One region of the Streptomyces sp. NPDC051576 genome, then DNA from elsewhere that is predicted to be linked to it. Evidence: riboswitches for the same ligand, from Rfam matches in the RefSeq annotation. Region 1 holds a riboswitch; each other region holds the start of a gene.

The links. A riboswitch is a leader RNA that binds a small molecule or an ion and turns the genes downstream of it on or off. The one in region 1 is predicted to bind cyclic di-AMP.
Positions count from the first base shown of each region.
Region 2: linked by a shared signal. The riboswitch ahead of AB0M63_RS09265 (M23 family metallopeptidase) and the one ahead of AB0M63_RS28640 (NlpC/P60 family protein) in region 1 are both predicted to bind cyclic di-AMP.
Region 3: linked by a shared signal. The riboswitch ahead of AB0M63_RS37520 (LysM peptidoglycan-binding domain-containing M23 family metallopeptidase) and the one ahead of AB0M63_RS28640 (NlpC/P60 family protein) in region 1 are both predicted to bind cyclic di-AMP.
Region 4: linked by a shared signal. The riboswitch ahead of AB0M63_RS14225 (transglycosylase family protein) and the one ahead of AB0M63_RS28640 (NlpC/P60 family protein) in region 1 are both predicted to bind cyclic di-AMP.

Region 1 is NZ_JBFAZO010000009.1:208,316-210,507, forward strand. Features, by position in the region: gene AB0M63_RS28640 (NlpC/P60 family protein) at 1-1,048, opposite strand, end outside; cyclic di-AMP (ydaO/yuaA leader) riboswitch at 1,057-1,229, opposite strand; gene AB0M63_RS28645 (DUF1996 domain-containing protein) at 1,564-2,192, shown strand, end outside.
Region 2 is NZ_JBFAZO010000002.1:814,002-816,193, forward strand. Features, by position in the region: gene AB0M63_RS09260 (GntR family transcriptional regulator) at 1-198, opposite strand, end outside; gene AB0M63_RS09265 (M23 family metallopeptidase) at 386-1,141, opposite strand; cyclic di-AMP (ydaO/yuaA leader) riboswitch at 1,155-1,319, opposite strand; gene AB0M63_RS09270 (pitrilysin family protein) at 1,524-2,192, opposite strand, start outside.
Region 3 is NZ_JBFAZO010000014.1:74,236-76,427, reverse strand. Features, by position in the region: gene AB0M63_RS37525 (alpha-galactosidase) at 1-499, shown strand, start outside; cyclic di-AMP (ydaO/yuaA leader) riboswitch at 801-963, shown strand; gene AB0M63_RS37520 (LysM peptidoglycan-binding domain-containing M23 family metallopeptidase) at 968-1,882, shown strand; gene AB0M63_RS37515 (SGNH/GDSL hydrolase family protein) at 2,082-2,192, shown strand, end outside.
Region 4 is NZ_JBFAZO010000004.1:120,144-122,335, reverse strand. Features, by position in the region: gene AB0M63_RS14230 (transglycosylase family protein) at 1-677, shown strand, start outside; cyclic di-AMP (ydaO/yuaA leader) riboswitch at 871-1,042, shown strand; gene AB0M63_RS14225 (transglycosylase family protein) at 1,046-1,732, shown strand; gene eno (phosphopyruvate hydratase) at 2,026-2,192, shown strand, end outside.

The DNA.
Region 1 (2,192 bases):
CCGGGGCCGAGGGGAGAACGATCTCGGGCGGCATGGTCGGAGCGGTGGGCAGGGTGATCTCGGGGGTGATGGCCGGGGCAGCGGCGAAAGAGACCTCGGGAGTGATGACCGGGGCAGGCGCGTAGGAGACTTCAGGGGCGACGGCCGGGGCAGCCGCGTAGGAGACCTCGGCGGCGGGCGCGGTCGGCTGCCACTCCTGCTGGGGCGGGCGCCAGTCCGGTTCCGGTGTCGTGTACCAGGCGGGCTCGACGGTCGGCTGCTCGGTCACCATGGGCATCTGTCCGGTGGACCAGTCGGTCACCATGGGCATCTGCCCGGTGGACCAGGCCGTCTCCGGGGCGGACCAGGCCGGATCCGGCGGCGGCCAGGTGGCGTTCGTCGGGGCGGTCTCGGTGCGCGGCGCGGCGATGTAGGGGAGCAGCGCCAAGTCCGCGGTGAGCGGGTCGAAGGCCGGCTCCGGAGGGGCCTGCGGGGCGAGTTGAGGCGACTGGACCATCGGCGCGGGCGCCACTTCGAGGGCGGGGACGGGCGGCAGGTCGAGCATGGTCGCCGGTGGTGCTTGCGGCGTCTGGGGCGCGGGGGGCAGTGCGGCGACGGGCCGGGCGGTCAACTCCGGTGTCGGGGTGGTGATGTCGGGTACGGCGGGCGCCGCGGTCAGCTCCGCGACGGCGCGGCTGGGCGGCGCCTGGAGCGCGAGGGCGGCCTCGGGGTCGGGACGTCGCTCGGGCCGGGGTTCCGCCGGGCGGCCGGGAGTCCTGCTGGGCGGGAGGATCGCCGGTACGGTCGGGCCCAGTTGGGCGCGGGCCCGGTCGAACCACTGCCGGGCGACGGCGTCGAGGGCGGGATCGGAAGGCCGCGACGCACCGGGTCGGGGGTTGACGCGCTGACGCGGGCCCCCGGACATCGCACGGGTGGCGTTGTAGTTTCCGGTGGCCGTCTCGGCCCTGTCGTAAAGGGAGTTGATCCGCCGCTGGACTTCTTCGCGGCTGGGTCGGTCGTCCACGGTGGGGCCACTGCCTCCGGTGCGCGTCCTTCGTTCTGCCGGCATGGCAGACGTGCTCCTTCCGTATCGCGCCTACCGGGTTAGCTGTCGGGTTCGGGCGTCGATCACGGAAGGTTTGCCCTACGGCCCTTGCCCTGCTGGGCAGTTGGGCCGATTCACCCCAAGTCGGTTGGGTCCCCGGCTCCGGCTGCCGCGAGCGGCGCACCGGACTCGGCGCAAGCCGTGCGGCCCGGCGCCGATCGCCGGAGTTAGTCGCAAGGCCTGGGCGTCAACCTAGCCAACGTGTGTGCCTCGTGTGAAGGTTGAAGCGCGATATGTCCGATACGTATTTGTGACCTTTACCTCGTCCTGGGTGTGGCGAGCGCTCATGGGTCGGCGGAGTCAGGCGTTCCGTATGAGGTCGCTATGAATTTTCGGGACGGTTGAACACACTGGGACCCGGCCCCGTATTGGGGCGGGGGATGTCCATGCCGGGACGAGCCGGGCCGACCGATACGTGTAGGAGCACTTCCTTGGCACGCAACACGCGCAGACGCCCAACGGGCGCACGCCGCGCGACGATGGCAGCAGTCGCCCTGATGCTGGGCGGCGGAGGACTGGTGGCGGCGAACGTATACGCGTCGGCGTCCGAAGGTGGCTGGGGTGGTGACTCCGCCCAACAGGGCACCCCGGACGCGGCATCGCGAGGCGCGACGATCGACTGCCCTGACATCGGCACCCAGTTGACGACGGTCCCGGACGAGGCGAAGACCGACGTCGACAAGGAACTCGCGCTGCTCGACCAGCAGATCACCGAGGCCTACCAGAAGCTGCAGGACTCCACGGAGTCCATACGCCAGGACGCCTCCTTCGCCGACAACGCGATCATGAATCCGTTGAAGGAGAAGCGGGCCGCGACCATCGGACGGATCGGCGACGCCATCGCGCGCGTCGGAGACCGCCCGGAGGGACTCGACGCGCTCGCCGCCTGCACACTGATCGCGCCCAAGAACGACACCGGTGACCAGGGCGGCAGCAGCGAGGACCCGAGCAGCGCCGCCGGTGACCAGGGCCAGCAACAGGGCGACGGCCAGGGCCAGCAGCAGTCCACCAACGGGCCCGTCGCCTCGGACTACGCGGACATCACCTCCGTACAGCCCAACGTGAACACCCCGAAGGACCAGGGGGACGCCTCGACCGGCACGTTCGT
Region 2 (2,192 bases), on a different contig from region 1:
GACGCACGCGCCCGCGTGCCGCCGGGTCACCACGAACCCCTCGGCCTCCAGCGTGCGCAGGGCCTCCCGCACAGGGACGCGCGAGACGCCGTACCGGCGCGCGAGGAGTTCCTCCGTGAGCCGGCCGCCGCGCTCGTAGACACCGGCGACGATGTCGTCCCGGATCGCCGTGCATACCGAGTGCGCCGGAATACGCATGTCCGACCTCCGCCTTAATCCCCGTGAAACGTCGACGATTGACGTGTGTTCCGTGACTCTATTGCAATGAGCGGGAATTTCCGACGGGGGGCCGGAATCCATGGATATTTTTTGGACAGGCTGGGTCCACAAACGCCGAAAGCCCCGGCCGGCGGGCCAGGGCTTCGGGAAGTGCGGTGGTGCGTCGTCAGACGTTCACGCCGTGCTTGCGGAGGTAGGCGACGGGGTCGACGTCGGAGCCGTACTCGGCGGTCGTGCGGGCCTCGAAGTGGAGGTGCGGTCCGGTGACGTTGCCGGTCGCCCCGGAGAGGCCGATCTGCTGGCCCGGGGTGACCGTCTGACCGACGGAGACGCCGATGGACGACAGGTGGCCGTACATGGTGTACATGCCGTCCGCCATCTTGATCACGACCTGGTTGCCGTACGAGCCGCCCCAGCCGGCCTCGACGACGGTGCCGGAGCCCACCGCGTGGACGGAGGTGCCGGTCGAGGCGTGGAAGTCGATGCCCGTGTGGGCACCGGAGGACCACAGGGAACCGCCGGTCTTGTAGCCGGTGGAGACATACGAGTTGGAGACCGGCGCGACGAAGGTGTTGAGCTTCTTGCGCTCGGCCGCGCGGGCGGCGCGTGCCGCGGCGTCGCGCTCCGCCTTGGCCAGGGCGGCGGCCTTGGCCCGGGCGATCTCCTTGGCGGCCTGCTCGGCGGCGGCCTGCTTCTGGGCTGCGGCCTGGGCGTCGATCTTCTCGGCCACGGAGTCGCCCATGGCGATGACGGGGGTGAGGCCGGTCTGTTCGGCGGCGGGCTCCGCGGCGAACGCCGGGGCGGCGGCCAGGGTGCCGACGACGCCGGAGGTGGCGAGAGCCGCGACACTGGCGGCACGAACGGTGGTGCGGTGGGTCCGGCTCGGGCGACGGTGCTTCCCGGTGGCGCGGGTGAACGCCATGAAGTGGCTGGTCCTTTCCTTCCTTCTCGCCTACCGGGTTAGCTGACGGGTTCGGAGCAGGAAGGTCTCCTACGGACCCCCTCGCGGTGCGCGGGCGTCCGATTCACCCCAGGGACTCTTGATGTGGGTCCCCGGCTCCCCTGGCTCGCGCCGTACGGGGACTCGGCGATGACTGTCCGGTGCCGCTGGTGCGGCGCGGTGCCTGACGGACAGCCGGACCGACGCTAAGGGGGGCCACTTTCAATCCCCAAACGGATCACGGTTTTTGTAGCGCATGCCACAGGGCAGACAGGCAACCTCTCCCCCAATTCGGACATGAGAGGGCCCTGGTGACGCCTCAGCCACCAGGGCCCCACACGCGCGCGTGCCGCTACCCGGCTCCCTACTCGGCCGGGACGACGGTCACTTCACCGATGCCGAGAGCCGCAACCGGCTCCTTGATCTGCTCCGCGTCACCGACCAGGACCGTCACCAGACGGTCCACCGGGAAGGCGTTCACGACCGCCGCGGTGGCCTCTACGGTGCCGGTCGCGGCGAGCTGCCGGTACAGCGTCGCCTGGTAGTCGTCGGGCAGGTGCTGCTCGACCTGGTCGGCCAGGGTGCTCGCCACGGCCGCGGCGGTCTCGTACTTGAGCGGCGCCACCCCGACGAGGTTCTGTACGGCGATGTCCCGCTCGGCGTCGGTGAGTCCGCCCTCCGCGAGCTTGCGCAGCACCGTCCACAGGTCGTCCAGCGCGGGACCCGTGTTCGGGGTGTCCACGGAGCCGCTGATGGCGAGCATCGAGATGCCGGTGCCGTCGGGTGCCGAGCGCAGCACCTGGCCGAATGCCCGCACACCGTAGGTGTAGCCCTTCTCCTCGCGCAGGACGCGGTCCAGGCGGGAGGTGAGGGTGCCGCCGAGGCAGTACGTGCCGAGCACCTGGGCCGGCCACACGCGGTCGTGCCGGTCGGATCCGACCCGTCCGATGAGCAACTGCGTCTGGACGGCGCCGGGCCGGTGCACGATCACGACCCGCGCGGTGTCGTCGGCGGTCACCGAGGGCACGGGGCG
Region 3 (2,192 bases), on a different contig from region 1:
CGGCTTCAGTCAGATCCATCCCGCGCGCGTGATGGCGGCCTGGGTCACCGACAGCCCGAACACCCAGCTCAACGACCGGGTCAGCAGTCTGCGCTTCCGGTTCGTGAGTGCCATGTCCGGAGTGCTCGGCGTGGGCGGCGACCTCTCGGAGTGGACCGAGGAGGAACTCGCCGAGGCCCGCCAGTGGGTGGACCTCTACAAGGAGATCCGCCCGCTCGTCCAGCACGGCGACCTCCACCGGCTGCGCCCGCCGCAGGGTGGACTGAGCGCGGTGCAGTACGTGCGCGGCGAGGAGTCCGTCGTCCTTGCCCTCCTCCAGGCGCAGCACTACGGCGAGCCCGTACCTGCCCTCCGACTGCGTGGGCTCGACCCGACAGCGTCGTACGAATGTCTCGAAACGGGCGAAGTCCACCGAGGTGCGGTCCTGTTGCACCACGGACTGCGCACCGGGCTGCACGGTGACCTTGATGCGACGGTTCTCCGACTGCGTCGCATCTGAACCTTCTGTCCTAATTGCAGCCTTAGTCCAACTCGCTCTGGAATAAAGGAAGCTGAGGAGAAGGTACGTGAGCAGAGTCATATTCGTGACCGTACGTCGTTCGTCATGTTCACGTAATTGGCGTGCTTTTCCAGGGGAATTGAGGCGGGAGTCCGGTGGGAATTCACGGAGGGTGACTGTTAATTCCCACAGGAGGCCACAAGAAACGCAAATCCGTGGAACCTCCTGCTTGTCCCTTTGCGTCTTCCTCGCTTACGTTCGCCACCAATCCGGACGGACGCCCAATCCTGCCGCCGACCGGACTCCGCACACACCCACCCGAATGCGGCAGGAGCGGGGGACCCACAGGTAGGACGCCTGTTCCGGTCTCCGGAACGGGCTTGGGGTAAAGCCGCGACCAGCGCGCGGCCGGGCATCTCCAGCCCGCACCCGACAGCTCACCTCGCAGGCGCCGGAGAGGAATTCGTCATGCCCGCGAAGGGTAAGCACCGCCGCCCGAAGTCCCAGCGCCTCACCCGCTCGATGGCCGTAGCCGGAACGGGCGGCGCAGCGCTCGCCCTTCCGCTCATGGGAGCCACCGGCGCCCATGCCGCGACCACGACTTCCGCTCCGGAAAAGGCGGTTCAGTCAGTTCCGGCGTCCGAGAAGACGGTCGTCGAGAAGACCGCCTCGAAGTCGGCGGGCGTCAAGACGTATTCGGTGCGGTCGGGCGACTGGCTCGCGAAGATCGCCGAGGACCAGAACGTCACCGGCGGCTGGAAGAAGCTCTACCAGGACAACCGCGAGGCCATCGGCGGCGATCCGTCGCTGATCCACCCGGGCTTGAAGCTCACCCTCGGCCAGAAGGCCACGACGAGCGGGACGGGCAAGACCGAGTCGTCCAGCTCGTCGAACTCGTCGAACTCGTCGAAGACGAGCGCCTCTTCGTCTTCTTCTTCGGCGTCTTCGGCTTCTTCGTCGAAGAGCACCTCCACCGGCTACGCGCTTCCCGTGACCGGTGCCACCATCGGCACCGGCTATCACGTCGCGGGCAGCATGTGGTCCAGCGGCTACCACACGGGCGTCGACTTCGTGGTCCCGACCGGCACCACCGTCAAGGCGATCGCCGCGGGCACGGTCGTCTCGGCGGCCTACGACGGCGCGTACGGCAACGAGGTCGTGATCCGGCACGCGGACGGCGAGTACTCGCAGTACGCCCACATGTCGCAGTTGTCCGTCTCGGCCGGCCAGACCGTGACCGAGGGGCAGCAGATCGGCCTCTCCGGCGCGACCGGGAACGTCACCGGCCCGCACCTGCACTTCGAGATCCGGACCACGCCGTACTACGGCTCGGACGTGGACCCGGTCGCCTACCTCCGCTCGCACGGAGTCACCGTCGGCTGAGTTCGGTGCTGACGCCTGGTCAGGGGCGCGGCGGTTCCGTAGTCAACGCCCCTGATCAGAGACTTATTCCGACTTTGGACAACCCTTTACAAGTGGCTTATCTCACCGACCGTCAACCCGTAAATACGATCGCGTAGGTCACAGTCCAGGGTGAATTATGGTTGCCGTGGCAGACGATTCGAAGAGTGACAGCAGATCAGTGATCGGGTCGTACGTGGCGGTGGGGGACAGCTTCACCGAGGGCGTCGGCGACCCCGGGCCCGACGGGGCGATGGTCGGCTGGGCCGACAGGTTCGCGGTACTGCTCGCG
Region 4 (2,192 bases), on a different contig from region 1:
CCGTCGCCGAGAAGATCCTCGACGCCAAGGGCACCTCCGCGTGGACCACCTGCGCCCTGCTCTCCGGCCTCACCACGACCTCGGGTTCGACGAACGTCGACACGGGCGTCGCGAGCGACTCGCCGTCGGCCAGTGAGACGGACTCCACCGACTCCTCCGGCACCTCGGACTCGTCCGGCCTGTCCGACTCCGGCAGTACGGGCTCGAATTCATCGGATTCATCGGATTCGTCCGACTCCTCCGCCACCGACCCGTCGAGCAGTCCCTCATCCTCCCCGACGGACAACTCCACCAAGTCCGACAAGTCCACCACTCCTTCGAAGAGTGACGACTCGGCCTCCGCTTCTCCGAAACTCGACGAATCGGACAACTCGGAGCAGGCGGTGGGGAAGTGGAGCCTCGTCGACACCGGCGCGCTCGGTGGTGCGACCGATCAGGGAAGCAGCGACCAGGTGAGCACCGGGAAGCATCGCGGGGCGAGCGCCGAGGAGGGTGTGACGGCGAAGACGTACACCGTCCGCGCCGGCGACTCCCTCGCGTCCATCGCCGACTCCCTTGACTTCGACGGCGGATGGCGCGCGCTGTACGCCGAGAACAAAAAGGTGATAGGCGCCGATCCGACCCGGATCGCCGCCGGTCAGACCTTGGACGTGAGCACTGAAACGGGCGGAAAGTAGCAGGAAAACAGCGGGAGTTCACGTCACACTTCGCGCCGAATGTCCGCTTTGGTGAAAGTGTGGGATGAGTCTCAGAAGCCCTGATCGTCTTTGAAATTCCGCCGATTCCCTGTCTACGGTCAAGGCCGCTCGTCACCACGAGCCCCGGCTGCCGCACACGCCGAGTCCTGCCAGCGGCTTCCGGGAACAGTCGTCGCGTCAAGCGCCGTAGGCAGGAGCGGGGGACCCAAGGTAAGTGCCGGGCCCGGCAGTTGAGGCTGCTGGATCCGGCTTGGGGTTAAGTCGCGCACCGCAAGGTGCGTGGCCGGGCAACTCACACGGCCCGAACCCGACAGCTCACCTCGCAGGCGTCGGTGAGGGGATCTTCCATGCTGTTTTCCGGCAAGGGCAAGCACCGTCGTCCGTCCAAGGCCACCCGTGTCGCCACGCTCGCCGGCGTGACCGGTGTCGCCATCGCCGCCCCGCTCATGGCGGCCGGCAACGCCTCCGCCGCCACAGCCTCCGAGTGGGACACGGTCGCCCAGTGCGAGTCCGGCGGCAACTGGTCCATCAACACCGGCAACGGCTACTACGGCGGTCTCCAGTTCTCCGCCTCGACGTGGGCCGCGTACGGCGGCACCGCCTACGCCTCCACCGCGAACCAGGCCTCCAAGTCCCAGCAGATAGCCGTGGCGGAGAAGGTTCTCGCCTCCCAGGGCAAGGGCGCCTGGCCCGTCTGCGGCACCGGCCTGTCGAGCGCCACCTACTCCGGCGGCAGCTCCAGCTCCTCCAGCGGCAGCTCGTCGAGCAGCAGCACCAGCGAGCGCTCCACCTCCGACACGACGGCCTCCCGCTCCGCCGAGCGCCCGGCCGCCAAGAAGACCGTCACCACCCCGACCGGCAAGAAGGTCAAGAAGGGTGACGGCGAGTACAAGGTCGTCAAGGGTGACACCCTCAGCTCCATCGCCGAGAAGCACAAGGTGAAGGGCGGCTGGCAGAAGCTGTTCAAGCTGAACAAGGACATCATCGACGACGCCGACTTCATCTACCCGGGTCAGCAGCTCCACCTTAAGTAGTACTCAGCTGAACCACAGCGCCCTCACATCCGTGGACTGCACCATGGAGACCTCGTGAGGGTCGCCCCCGTCCCCCACGGGCTCCCCGCTCCGGTGCGTGTTCCCCCGTACGCACCGGGGCGGGGCTTTTTTTGCGCCCGCTTCCGTGCCGGTTTTTGTTCCGTTCGGAAACAATTTACTCTCGGTTCTGCTCAAGGGATGGTCGACAGACTGGCCGATCGCCCGGAGCCGGTTAGGCTCGTCTCGCAGAGCCCACCGCGGTACTGCGTAGCCGCGTCACATTGAAGAAGGAGATGCTCGTGCCGTCCATCGACGTCGTCGTAGCCCGGGAAATCCTGGACTCCCGAGGCAACCCCACGGTCGAGGTCGAGGTCGGCCTCGACGACGGCAGCACGGGTCGTGCCGCCGTTCCGTCCGGCGCCTCCACGGGTGCCTTCGAGGCCATCGAGCTGCGTGACGG